DNA from 3 places in the Streptococcus sp. VTCC 12886 genome. Region 2 is predicted to be linked to each of the others. Evidence: predicted binding sites of a transcription regulator. Region 2 holds the regulator's gene; each other region holds the start of a gene.

Region 1 (4,828 bases), on a different contig from region 2:
CCAGATTCAAAACAATAATTTAACCTTCAAGAAACCTGTTCTTGTCGAAGTTGATTCTCAGCAACATGGAGAAATTAAAATCAGCAACAATAGCAATGGTCTGCTGGACAAGGCAGTCGATGTCTTCACTTCTGGACTAAAGGCCCAGGAATTTCTAAATGAAAAATCCCAAGAAGCCATTTACAAGACAAGTGAGAAAGTATTGAATGACGCGGAACGCCAAGAAAAAGTAGCGGCCTTTGCTGAAACAGCCTTAGAAAACCTCCTCAATCTCAATTCAGAAGAAAAACTTGAGGTTGAAATCGAAGTGGCCGACTTGAATTTCCAGATTGTAGACAAGAAATAGGTTTTAAACAAGGTCGTGTCAGTAGGCACGGCTTTTTGTTTGCTCTGCCATTTCCAAAAAAGCCCAAAATATGATAAAATAAGGGGCAATATTTAGAGAAATGAGAAAGCCCATGAAACTACAAAAACCAAAAGGGACGCAAGATTTACTTCCACAGGACTCTGCCAAATGGCAATATGTAGAAAATTTCGCGCGTTCTATTTTTAAACAGTATAATTTTTCGGAAATTCGCACACCTATCTTTGAACATTACGAAGTAATCAGTCGCTCTGTTGGCGATACCACAGATATTGTGACCAAGGAAATGTACGATTTTTACGATAAGGGAGAACGTCATATTACTCTTCGTCCAGAAGGCACAGCGCCAGTTGTTCGTTCATACGTAGAAAATAAACTCTTTGCCCCAGAAGTGCAAAAACCGGCAAAATTTTACTATATGGGGCCCATGTTCCGATATGAGCGTCCTCAGGCAGGTCGTTTGCGTCAGTTCCATCAGATTGGTGTAGAGTGCTTCGGCTCAAATAATCCAGCAACAGATGTAGAAATTATTGCCATGGCTTATCATTTCTTTGAAGAGTTGGGGATTAAAGATGTTCGTTTGCATCTCAATAGTTTGGGGAATCCAGAAAGTCGCGCAGCCTATCGCCAAGCCTTGATTGACTATCTGACACCGCTCAAGGATCAACTGTCTAAAGATAGCCAGCGCCGTTTGGAAGAAAATCCTCTCCGCGTGTTAGACTCAAAAGAAAAAGAAGACAAGGTTGCTGTAGAAAATGCACCATCCATCTTGGACTATCTGGATCAGGAAAGTACAGCTCACTTTGAAGCAGTCAAGTCTATGCTAGACAAACTTGGCATTTCATATGAAATCGACACGAATATGGTACGTGGTCTAGACTACTATAACCATACTATTTTTGAATTCATGACCGAAGTAGGTGGCAGTGACTTGACCATCTGTGCTGGCGGTCGTTATGATGGATTGGTTAGCTATTTTGGTGGTCCAGAAACACCAGCCTTCGGCTTTGGCATGGGGATTGAACGTCTGATTCTCGTACTTGAAAAGCAAAGTATTGAGCTTCCGATTGATACCCAAATAGATGTTTACATAGCTGTTTTGGGTCAGGAGGCCAATGGCGGAGCGCTTGAGTTGGTTCAAGCCATCCGCAAGCAAGGGTTCCGAGCAGAGCGAGACTACCTTGACCGCAAGCTCAAAGCCCAGTTTAAGTCAGCAGATGTATTTGGAGCCAAGACAATCATTACCTTAGGTGGTAGCGAAATCGAATCAGGTCAAGTCGTGGTGAAAAATAACCAGACTCGAAAAGAGGTTGAAACAAGTCTTGAAATAGTTAAAACAGAATTTGCTAGTATTTTAGAAAAACTAAGTGAAAATTAGTGTTGTATCCTATGATAGTGTATTGATGAGCCATCTTTATAAGAAGATGGTTTATCAAAAACGAAAAATGAAAGCGCTTTATTCGGATTTTTCGAAAAAATTGTGAAAAAATTAACAAAAACACTTTACAAAATCAAAAAGTTGTTGTATTATAAACATGTGAAAAAAGTAACAAACGTCTGTTTTATAAATGGAGGACTAAAATGGCTGAACAAAAAGTAGTATCACCTGAAGAAAAATTGGTGGCAGCTCAAAAACATGTTGACGAACTTGTTCAAAAAGGTTTGGTAGCCTTGGATGAGTTTCGCAAATTGAACCAAGAACAAGTTGACTACATCGTTGCGAAAGCATCCGTAGCAGCGCTTGATGCTCACGGTATCTTAGCAGCACACGCTGTAGAAGAAACAGGTCGCGGTGTCTTTGAAGACAAAGCTACAAAAAACTTGTTTGCGTGTGAACACGTTGTAAATCACATGCGCGGTTTAAAAACAGTTGGTATTATCGAAGATGATCCTATTACTGGTTTGACAAAAATTGCAGAACCTGTCGGTGTTATCTGTGGTGTTACTCCAACAACTAACCCAACTTCAACAGCTATTTTCAAATCACTTATCGCACTTAAAACTCGTAACCCAATCGTATTTGGTTTCCACCCATCTGCACAAGAATCTTCTGCACATGCAGCACGTATCGTTTATGAAGCTGCTGTAAAAGCAGGTGCCCCTGAAAACTGTATCCAATGGATTACTGAGCCATCTATTGCTGCTACAAATGCCCTCATGAACCACGATGGTATCTCAACTATCTTGGCAACAGGTGGTAACGCAATGGTACGTGCAGCGTATTCATGTGGTAAACCAGCTCTTGGTGTTGGTGCAGGTAACGTTCCAGCATATATCGAAAAATCTGCAGATATTCGTCAAGCAGCTCACGATATCGTTATGTCTAAATCATTTGACAACGGTATGGTATGTGCTTCTGAGCAAGCAGTCATCATCGATAAAGAAATTTATGATGAATTCGTTGAAGAATTTAAGTCATACAAAACTTACTTTGTTAACAAAGAAGAAAAAGCACTCCTTGAAGAGTACTGCTTCGGTGTAAAAGCAAATAGCAAAAACTGTGCAGAAGGTAAATTGAATGCTGATATCGTTGGTAAACCTGCTGCATGGATTGCGGAACAAGCAGGCTTCAAAGTTCCAGAAGGAACAAACATCTTGGCTGCTGAATGTGCTGAAGTTGGACCAAATGAGCCTCTTACACGTGAAAAACTTTCTCCAGTAATTGCTGTATTGAAAGCTGAAGACGTAGAAGATGGCATTAAAAAAGCTCGTCAAATGGTAGAGTTCAACGGTCTTGGACACTCTGCTGCAATCCATACTAAAGATGAAGAACTTGCAAAACGTTTCGGTACTGAAATGAAAGCAATGCGTATTATCTGGAACTCACCTTCTACTTTCGGTGGTATCGGTGACGTTTATAATGCATTTATTCCATCATTAACACTCGGATGTGGTTCATATGGACGTAACTCAGTTGGTGATAACGTATCTGCTATCAACCTTCTTAACATCAAGAAAGTAGGGAAACGTAGAAATAATATGCAATGGTTTAAAGTTCCTTCAAAAATTTACTTCGAACGTAACTCTATTCAATACCTTCAAACAGCAGAAGGCCTTGAACGTGTTATGATCGTAACAGACAAATCAATCGAACGTCTTGGTTTTGTTCAACGTGTCATCGATCAATTGAATGCTCGCTCAAATCAAGTGACTATTCAAGTCTTCTCAGATGTTGAACCAGATCCAGATATTACAACAGTTGAACGCGGTGCTGAAGTAATGCGTGCATTCCAACCGGATACAATTATTGCGCTCGGTGGTGGTTCACCAATGGATGCTGCTAAAGTAATGTGGCTCTTCTATGAACAACCAGAAATCGACTTCCGTGACCTTGTTCAGAAATTCATGGATATCCGTAAACGTGCCTTCAAATTCCCATCATTGGGTCAAAAAGCTAAATACATCGGTATCCCAACTACATCTGGTACAGGTTCAGAAGTAACACCGTTTGCCGTTATTTCTGATAAGAAAAATAACCGCAAATACCCACTCGCTGACTACTCATTGACACCAACAATTGCAATCGTAGACCCAGCATTGGTAGAGTCAGTTCCAGCCTTCATCGCAGCTGATACTGGTATGGATGTATTGACTCATGCGACAGAAGCATACACTTCTAACTTTGCGAACGACTACACTGATGGTATTGCCCTTCAAACTATTAAGTTGGTATTCCAATACCTTGAAAAATCTGTCTTGACTGGTGATCCAGAAGCACGTGAAAAAATCCACAATGCTTCTACAATGGCTGGTATGGCTTTTGCAAATGCCTTCTTGGGTATGAGCCACTCTATGGCCCATAAGATTGGTGGTCGCTTCCACACAGTTCATGGACGTACAAACGCAATCTTGTTGCCATACGTTATCCGTTACAATGGTACTCGTCCGTCTAAGACAACTACATGGCCTAAGTACAACTACTGGAAAGCGGATGAAAAATTCCAAGACATCGCTCGTATGTTAGGTTTGCCACATTCTACTCCAGAAGAAGCTGTTGCAGCTTATGCTGAAGCAGTTTACGAATTGGGTGAAAAAGTTGGTATCAAGATGAACTTTAAAGATCAAGGTATTGACGAACAAGAATGGAAGAAATACACTCATGAATTGGCTCTTCTAGCATATGAAGACCAATGTTCACCTGCTAACCCACGCTTGCCAATGGTAGCAGATATGGAAGAAATCATGAATGACGCTTACTACGGTTACAAAGAACGTCCGGGTCGGATTAAATAATATCTTTCCTTATTCGTGCAATAATTTTTGAAAGTACCTTCTCGGAGATAATTAGATTTGCCAACTAAAACTGGCTGATAGGATTGAGGTTGCTAAGTTGATTCTTAGCTACCTCAATTTTTTTGAAAAAGAACTCAATTTTGTAAAAGCTGAGAGAAATATACATCAAAAGTGCAGATGAAAAAGATAGACTGTTAGAAAGCATGGGGGTTGCTACCCATTCTTTCAGAT
Region 2 (4,828 bases):
CATCATCACTCTGAAAGTTGCTGATAAAAATGGCCCTCTTGCTGGTTTAACAACTGTACAGGGCGATGAAGATATTATGGTTATTACGGATACAGGAGTTATCATCCGTACAAGTGTTGCTAATATCTCACAGACCGGTCGTTCAACAATGGGTGTTAAAGTCATGCGACTAGATGAAGAAGCAAAAATTATGACCTTTGCCTTAGTTGATGCAGCAGATCAGAAAGATCAAGAGGAGTAGGGAATGTCAAAACGTTCACCGAAAAAGAAGGGCAAGAACAGAACATGGATGAATTTACTTGCCTTGATACTCTTTTTGATTTCACTAGCCCTTATTTTCAATACTTCGATTAGAAATTTTATTATTGGTTGGAATACTAATAAGTATCAGATTACAAATATCAGTTCTGAAGATATTGAAAAGAATAAACAAGCGGACTCAACTTTTGATTTTGATCAAGTTGAAGCCGTTTCGACGGAGGCTATTCTCAAGGCGCAATGGGAAGCACAGAGACTGCCAGTTATTGGTGGAATTGCTGTGCCAGAATTGGGAATTAATTTGCCAATTTTCAAGGGTGTAGGGAATACGTCGCTAATGTATGGAGCTGGAACGATGAAAGAGACTCAAGAAATGGGAATAGGAAACTATGCCCTAGCCAGTCACCATATCTTCGGTGTTGCCGGGTCTGCGAATGTCCTTTTCTCTCCATTGGATCGAGCTGAAAAAGGAATGAAGATTTACCTAACTGATAAAAATACAATCTATACCTATGTGATTGATAGTGTTGAAGTTGTAAGTCCAGAAAGCGTCTATGTTATTGACGATGTCGAAGGACGCACAGAAGTGACTTTGGTTACTTGTACGGACTACTATTCAACACAAAGGATTATTGTAAAAGGTATTCTTGAAATTTCTATTCCATATGCTGATGCAGCAGAGGATATAAAAAAAGCTTTCTCTCACGGATACAATCAGTTTGATTATGGTCAATAAGACAAGACGATTGCCAGCTTTTAAATCATTTTTATGTAACCTTCGAATTAATTTAGAAAGTTGAATGAATAGAGCACGTATTCTCTATATCTTTCAACTTTCTTTTTCCTTGTTTTACGAATAGATGTATGAGGAGGAAATTATGTATCAAATTGATTTTAAAGAAGAATCGCTTTTACCACGTGAGCGTTTAGTCGAAGTTGGGCCAGAACGCCTAAGTAATCAAGAGTTATTAGCTATTTTTATTCGAACGGGTACGAAAAACGAACCTGTCACCATTTTATCCAATAAATTATTGAATCAATTGGAGAATTTAGCAAGTTTAAGAGATTTATCTATCGAAGAATTGCAGACTTTAACGGGTATTGGTCGTGTAAAAGCAATAGAGATTAAAGCCATGATTGAGCTCGGAAAACGGATCAATCAATCCCACTTGTTGCTAAATGAGCAAGTACTAGGTAGTGAAAAATTGGGTCGCAAGATGATTCAAGAAATTGGAGATAAAAAACAAGAGCATTTGGTTGCGCTCTATCTCAATACACAAAATCAAATCATCAAACAGGAGACAATATTTATTGGAAGTGTGAATCGTAGTATTGCAGAACCACGGGAAATCCTGCATCATGCTATCAAATGCATGGCCACATCGGTGATTATTGTCCATAATCACCCTTCGGGGTCGGTTCACCCTAGTAAGAATGACTTACTTTTTACAGAAAATTTAAAACAGTCCTGCGATGTGCTAGGACTGGTCTTATTAGATCATTTAATTGTAGGTAATAAAAATTACTATTCCTTCCGAGAGGAAAGTGAGCTGTTTTAGAACTGATTGACGATGTAATCAAATAGCCTATTTTCCGTCTCTCGTTCGCCGTAAAGTAATTCATGATGCCATTGAACAACCAAAAAGGTATGAGAGTCTCTTGTAGACTGTACCGCTTCAATGGTTTGTTTATCTGGGGATAGGGCGATAATTTCCAAAGAGGGAGCTAATTTGTTGATTGCTTGGCGATGGAATGAGTTAACGGTTGGCTCTTGAGCATAGATCTGTGATAATTGGCTTTCAATTGGGAAATAGAGATCTTGGCTAGGTTGATTGCCGGTATTTTCCTGCCAATGCCCTAAAACCTCTTGATGGAGACTGCCACCTTGGGCGACGTTATAGAGCTGCAGGCCTCTACAAATGCCAAATATAGGTTTTTCTTGATGGTGAGCAGCTTCTATCAGTGCTAGTTCAAATCGATCTCGCTCAGGAAAATAATTGCTACTATCTATGAGTAATTTTTCCTGATAGTGAATAGGCTCAACATTTTGTCCACCAGTCAATACTAATTTATCAACTAGTTTCATATACTGCTCAGCAAGTTGTGGACGAGTGACTGGAAAAATTAGTGGAATGCCACCAGCATCTTCAATAGCATTCACTAAGCAAGTTTGAGTATAAGAAAGCAGGGGTTCTGTATGATCCCCTGTTTTATAATGATTTCCGGAAATACCAATGATTGGTTGACTCATTTTCTATCCTTTGCGCATGAAATAAAGTAGTGTCTGTAGTTCACTTGTCAAGTCTACATATTGGACAACAACATCTTTAGGAACGGTCAAGTTGACTGGTGAAAAGCTAAGAATACCTTTAACGCCAGCTTCAACCAATACATCAGTAACTTCTTGAGCTTTAACGCTCGGAACCGTTAAGATGGCAGTCTGAGAATTAGCTTCCTTGATGCGATCTTTTAACTCTGAAATCGCATAGATAGGAACATTTTCATCTATGGTTCCGACTGCAGGATTATCATCAGCTTCAAAAGCCATGATGATTTTCATTTTATTTCTTTCGTGAAACTTGTAGTGAAGAAGGGCACGACCCATATTCCCAACTCCGATTAATATAACATTGGTAATCGAGTTATCGTTTAAAATATCGGCAAAAAAGTCCATTAAATCCTTCACATTATAACCAAATCCACGGCGTCCAAGTTCACCAAAATATGAGAAATCTCGGCGGACAGTAGCAGAGTCGATTCCGATTGCCTCTGCAATCTCTTTTGAACTTGCTTTTTCGATTTTCTCCGCATAGAATCGTTTAAATACGCGATAGTAAATGGATAGTCGTTTAGCTGTGGCGCGTGGAATTTCAGTATTTTTATCGTTTTTCACATGTATCTCCTTAAAAACATTTTTATGTTGTTCTACAAAATATAGAATAATATTTTTTTATATTTTATATATAATAATATTTTTTTTTGTAAATGATAGATTATCTTCTACTATTTTAGTGCAAGTTTGTGAAAAAATCAACAGATTGAACTGAAAAAGATTAAACAGTTTTCTGTTTAATCTATGGATTGTAAATACTGATAGAGGTCCCCAATTCTTCCTTGAAAATCCAATGGAATTCCATCTCTAAGAATTTGAGTTACTGGGTAATAATCAGGTAAAGTGAGACAACCTGCAAATGCGAGTCTTGCTGCTTCCAGATTGTCAAATTCTTGATGTCTCTCAATTTGAAAAGCATCTTTATAATATATAGTAATCATAATTTTCCTTCTTTAGTAAAGATATCACGATCTACCAAACTATCCATCAGGAAGTAAAATTTTTCTTGAATGACTTTATTGTTTTCTGCTTTAAAAATATTCACTAAATGAAGTCCGGATTGATCAGTAATATTTATTTTAAAGCCTTGTAGATCTTGATTGATGATGATTTTTAGTAAAAATCCTTGGTTTGAATTTGGGACCTCTTCTAATAAGCGAGTGAGTTGGTAGTGACCAGCCTTTGTTACCTCAAAGGTATTGTCTCGTAATGTATATTTTTTTACAATTGGACTAATATGGTAAATATAATCGCAATCTTTCAATGCTACGGTTTGTTGGAATGCCATGCTAACCTCCAATAATTATTTTTAAAGCTGATAGTAAGATATCAATTTCTTTTTTGGTATTCAATTCTGAAAAACTAATACGTACGGATTCTTTCAATCGAGGAGAGTCACTTCCATACATTGCCTCAAGTACATGACTATTTTCAACGACACCTGCTGTGCAAGCAGATCCAGTGGAAATAGCGATTCCTGCCAAATCTAACCGCATTAGCAATTGTTCGTTGAGTCGTCCTGGAAAGCCAATATTCAGTACATGAGGTAAATGAGCACCGGCTTGATTAACGTAAAAATCAAATTCACTTAAATTTTTGAGTGTATAGGATTTCAGATCATAGATATACTCAATATTTTGAATCATTTGTGTTGATTGATGGACGAGCGCTGCAGCCATCCCTGCAATTGCAGGGAGATTTTCTGTTCCTGCTCTGTGTTGATTTTCTTGCTTCCCTCCGTGAATCAGTGAATCGAATTTGTGAATTGAAGAGTAGAGAAAACCAATCCCTTTCGGTCCATGGAATTTATGGGCAGAAGCGGACAGAAAATCAATACCAAGTTCTTGTGGTTTGATTGGAATTTTCCCAACTACTTGAACAGCATCGACATGGAATACAGCTTGATGTTGAGACAAGAGAGAACCGATTTCCCTTATAGGTAGCAGTTGCCCAGTCTCGTTATTGGCATACATGACACTAACAAGAATTGTATCAGGTCGTAGGGCTTCTTTAATCTGTTGAGCTGTGATTTCTTGATTTTCTGGCTTTATATATGTAATTTCAAAGCCGAAACGTTGCTCTAAGTATTCCATGGTATGCAACACAGCATGGTGTTCAATGGCTGTTGTAATAAGGTGTTTTCCACGATGCATATTTGCTAAAGCGTAACCTTGAATAGCAAGATTATCTGCTTCAGATCCGCCAGATGTGAAAATGATTGTATCAGGACTTACAGAA
Region 3 (4,828 bases), on a different contig from region 2:
TTTAAAAATACCTATGAGGATATAAACAAGGCTTTTGCTCCTTACTATAAGGAAACGATTTTATCAGAAACTATTACGCCAAGTGATGTATTTGACTTGGTGCGTAAGATAGACGAATATGGTATTCTTGACAGTGATGTTATCCATGAGTTTAATCAATTCCTTTATCAAGAGAAACGTTCTAGTCGGGATAAGCAGAAGATGACAGCGTTGTTGAATAAAGGTTGCAGTCGTGTTCGGGAGTTTGATGCGAAGGAGCAGTTGGAAATCAAAAAAGTTTTCCGAGGTTTTCTTCGAATGTATACTTTCCTGATTCAAGCTACTGCCTATCAAAATGAGGTTCTGCATGAGCGTTATAATTATCTACAAGAATTGGTTAAGATGATTGAAGTTCGGCTTGGTGGGACGGATTTTACCATTGCGGATAAGATTGTGGTTGACTACATGAAGCACAAGCAAACAGGTGTCCATACCGTAGCTGACTTGGAAGGAGAATATACTCTTTCGCTTAATAAACCTAAGATCGGACCTATTGATGAAGAACAGGAAAAACGTCTTTCAGAGATTATTGATGAAATCAATGAGCAACTTGATTTGACGATTGATCCTCAAATCGGTGTTAGCGGGGCAGTTTCTATTCGTGAACTCATGAAGAAAAATGAGAAACTCAAGCAGTCTGCTAAGGTAAATTCTCGTGAAGATTTCGAGTTTTCTTTTGAGGATGAGATTGACAATGCTTTGACTGAGGGTTATATACAAAATCAAGATTTTTTTGGAGTCCTGCTTAATAACGATGATTTTAAAAAGAGAATTGCCAAGCTTTTTATAGACGATGTTTATAGAAGTTTGAAGGATGACAAATGATGATCCCTGTTTAATAGGGATTTTTTTATGAACTGGTTCTGTATCCTTCCGAAAATCTGCAGTGCATCCTTCCGAAGATTTACTATCCTTCCACAGCACTTAGAGCCGAAGATTTTTCGGCATAGTAAAAAGGACCTACATGTGTAAGTCCTTTTGTGTTTGCTTGATTAAGCTTGACCTGAAACTTCAGCAGCGTGGTCGTCCATTGAAAGAACTTCGTGGAAGACACGTTGAGTCAATTCAGTTTTTTGCTCTTTAGTGAGGTATTTAGTGTTTACGCAGTATCCAGAGATACGAACGATAACATCTTCACCAGCCATGATTTTTTCATAAACGTCGTTCAAGTCCATAACGTTCAAGTTAACGTGTTGACCACCTTGTTCAAGGTAACCATCAAGGATTGTTACCAAGTTGTTTACTTGCTCATCGAATGTTTTACCAAGCGCTTTTGGAGAAACTTGAGTAGTCAATGAGATACCGTCGTTGGCATGTTTGAAGTTGAGTTTAGAAAGGGTGTTCAAGTTTTGCAACCAACCACCACGAGCTTTAGAAGTTGGGTTAGCACCTGGTGGGAAGAATTCTACCTTAGAAGTGTTCACAGAACCATCTTCATTGAGGAATACACCACGGTGAACTGGAGAGTTACCAGTTTGTTTAGAGTAAGCAACGTTTGAAGTGATTGTCAAGATAGACACAGTAGCTTCAGCATTCTTGTACAATTTATGTTTGTTCAAACGAGTGAAGAATGCTTCCATGAGCCATTTCGCAATATCATCTACGCGGTCATCGTCTTCACCGTAACGTGGGAAGTCGCCTGTTACTTCGTAGTCGTAGATAAATCCATCTTCATCACGGATTGGTTTAACTTGTGCATATTTGATTGCTGACAATGAGTCAACAGTGTTTGCGAAACCACAGATACCGAAGCCCATGTTCGCACGAAGGTGAGTTGGCAAGAATGCCATTTGAACTGCTTCGTAGTTGTATTTATCTGTCATGTAGTGGATGATATTCATGGCATCAACATATGTATCAGTCAACCAGTCAAGGGCGATTTCAAAGTTCTTAACCACTTGGTCGTAGTCAAATACTTCAGATGTATTTGGTTCAACACCGTCGAATACTTTGTAATCTTTGTGAACGTCATCGTAACCGTTGTTCCAGCTTGAAAGAAGGGCTTTAAGGACGTTTACGCGAGCACCAAAGTATTGGATGTTGTGGCGTTGGTCTTCGCTTTCTGGATCAAGTGGAGATACACAGCAAGAGATACAAGACATTTCACCATAACCATCTTTCGCCATTGTTGTTACACCTTCATATTGGATAGAAGAGTGTTTGTGGCTCATTGCCATACAGTAACGACGGAATGAATATGGAAGTTTGTCTGACCAAAGAACTGTCAAGTTTGGCTCTGGAGAGTTACCGATGTTGTCAAGAGTGTTCAAGAAACGGTAGTCCATCTTAGTAACACGGTGACGACCATCGTTACCCATACCTGCCATAGATGTTGTCAAGAATGTTGGGTCACCAGAGTAGATTTCGTCGAAGGCTTTTGTACGAGCAAATTTCACTGTACGAAGTTTCAATACGAAATCATCAACAAATTCTTGGATTTCAGCCTCAGTAAATGTACCACGAGCCAAGTCACGTTCAGCGTAGATGTCAAGTACGATTGGCACACGACCAAGTGAAGTAGCAGCACCATTGATAACACGACATACAGCCATGAAAGCAATGTTTGTCCATTGGATAGCTTCTTTCGTGTTCATTGCAGGTTTGCGAACGTCAACACCGTATAAGTCACCTAAACGCACAACTTGTTGCAAAGCTTGGTACTGAAGGTTGACTTCTTCACGAAGGCGGATTGACTCTTCATCGATTTCAGTAATCGCATTCCAGTCAGCTACTTTTTCTTCCATCAAGTAGTCTGCACCGTAAAGTGCCAAACGAGCGTACATACCGATGATACGACCACGTGAATAAGCATCTGGAAGACCTGAAACGTGGTGTGAGTGGCGAGCACGGCGAATGTCAGCTGTGTAAGCACGGAAGATACCATCGTTTACAGTTGTAGCGTGTTTTGTATAGATTTCATGAAGGAGTGGGTCTGGAGTATAGCCGTTTTCGATCAAAGTTGTTTCAGCCATACGAATACCACCACGTGGCATGAAATTAAGTTTGAAGAGCTCATCATTTTGGAGACCAAAGATGAGTTCGTTTTCTTTATCGATGAAACCTGCTGGAATATCAGCGATAGAAGTCGCACGGTCGATATCCATTGGGAAACGAGTTTCCTCGTAAACAGCTTTTGTTTCTTCAATAATTTTCTTGATATGAAGTGTACGCTCAGTTGGGCCTGCAAGGAAGCTTTCATCTCCATCATATGGAGTGTAGTTGGCTTGAACGAAGCGAGTTACACTTGCTTTTTCTTGCCAATCTGTACCTTTGAAGCCTTCCCAGGCTTGGGCGAAAATGTCTTCAGCAACATTTTTTGTTTTTACTTTTGTTGACATGAGGGTTCTCCTTTTGAACATTTCGGTTAACACCGGTATGGTACTATTATAGCATTTGAAAGCACTTACTTCAAGGTTAAGCGTTGTGAAAGTTTGTGAAAATTCTTTCAATCTTTTTCATGTAGAAATAGGTACGTGCAAGACGTTTAAATGGAGTCATTTGGATAATCTGTTCAGAGTAGCTTTCTTTTCATTAGCAGCTGATTGCGGTATAATCTAAATTGTAAAGGAGTAACCATGTTAGTATTTCCCTTAATCAATGATTTATCTAGAAAAATTATTCATGTAGACATGGATGCTTTTTTTGCTGCTATTGAGGTAAGGGACAATCCTGAGTTGAAAGGAAAGCCTGTTGTTATTGGAGCTGATCCAAGACTATCTGGTGGTAGAGGCGTTGTGTCGACCTGTAATTATGAGGCGCGTGCCTTTGGGATTCACTCGGCTATGTCCTCAAAAGAAGCCTTTGAACGTTGTCCGCAGGCTATTTTTATCTCTGGTCATTATGAAAAATACCAAGAAGTTGGGCGACAGGTTCGAGAAATCTTTCATCGCTATACTGATTTGGTGGAGCCGATGTCAATTGATGAGGCCTATCTAGATGTGACGGAAAACAAGTTAGGCCTTAGCTCGGCAGTTAAAATCGCCAAACTCATCCAATACGACATATGGAATGAGTTGCATCTGACAGCTTCAGCTGGTGTTTCCTATAACAAATTTTTGGCAAAGATTGCTTCGGATATGGAAAAACCACATGGATTGACCTTGATTTTACCAGAAGAGGCTGTGGGGATATTGGCATCCTTGCCGATTGAAAAATTTCATGGTGTTGGCAAGAAAACTGTAAAACGACTACATGATATGGGGGTCTACACAGGGCAGGATCTGTTAGATGTACCAGAGATGGTTTTGATTGATACATTCGGTCGTTTCGGGTTTGACCTCTATCGTAAGGCGAGAGGAATTTCCAATTCACCTGTTAAGGCGGATCGAGTGCGCAAGTCTATTGGTAAGGAAAAAACCTATCGGAAATTACTTTATCGAGATGAGGACGTACTGAAAGAGTTAACCAGTCTTTGTCAACGGGTTACTGGTAGCTTGGAGCGTAATGAAAAGAAGGGTCGAACAATTGTGTTAAAGGTGCGTTATGGTGATTTTTCTACACTGACTAAACGCCATAGTCTTGATGAATACACCGACCAGTTAGATATCATTGAAAAAGAGGTTCGTCAGTTGATTGAAGAGATTGGACAAGTTGAAAAAGGTATCCGCTTGTTAGGAGTGACAGTCACAAACTTTCAGGCTTGAGTTCTGTGGGAGTGAGAAAGGACTCAATTACAGAAGAGTTTGTTATCAATTTCTCTCCCTTCAAAAGGTCTCCCAGATAGTTGGAACGAGTTCTAACCGCAAACTGAAAGAACATATTAGAGTAAAACCAGCAAATCTACTGACTT

Evidence for each region. The regulator Rex, encoded in region 2, represses fermentation and respiration genes when NADH is low (regulators of the CRP and FNR family bind a similar motif). The targets are predictions, from matches to a motif close to TTGTGAANTANTTCACAA.
Region 1: adhE (bifunctional acetaldehyde-CoA/alcohol dehydrogenase) is a predicted target of Rex. The motif match lies at 1,843-1,860, and genes of this name have one in related genera.
Region 3: pflB (formate C-acetyltransferase) is a predicted target of Rex. The motif match lies at 3,471-3,488, and genes of this name have one in related genera.

Annotation. Positions count from the first base shown of each region.
Region 1 covers NZ_JBMVJB010000001.1:73,646-78,473, forward strand. The annotation lists gene ACPC57_RS00305 (hypothetical protein) at 1-346, shown strand, start outside; gene hisS (histidine--tRNA ligase) at 459-1,742, shown strand; gene adhE (bifunctional acetaldehyde-CoA/alcohol dehydrogenase) at 1,946-4,597, shown strand.
Region 2 covers NZ_JBMVJB010000004.1:80,301-85,128, reverse strand. The annotation lists gene gyrA (DNA gyrase subunit A) at 1-241, shown strand, start outside; gene ACPC57_RS02315 (class A sortase) at 245-994, shown strand; gene radC (RadC family protein) at 1,137-1,817, shown strand; gene ACPC57_RS02305 (gamma-glutamyl-gamma-aminobutyrate hydrolase family protein) at 1,814-2,509, opposite strand; gene ACPC57_RS02300 (redox-sensing transcriptional repressor Rex) at 2,513-3,151, opposite strand; gene ACPC57_RS02295 (DUF4649 family protein) at 3,328-3,531, opposite strand; gene ACPC57_RS02290 (DUF1831 domain-containing protein) at 3,528-3,878, opposite strand; gene ACPC57_RS02285 (cysteine desulfurase family protein) at 3,880-4,828, opposite strand, start outside.
Region 3 covers NZ_JBMVJB010000001.1:10,824-15,651, forward strand. The annotation lists gene ACPC57_RS00030 (type I restriction endonuclease subunit R) at 1-864, shown strand, start outside; gene pflB (formate C-acetyltransferase) at 1,032-3,377, opposite strand; gene dinB (DNA polymerase IV) at 3,615-4,682, shown strand.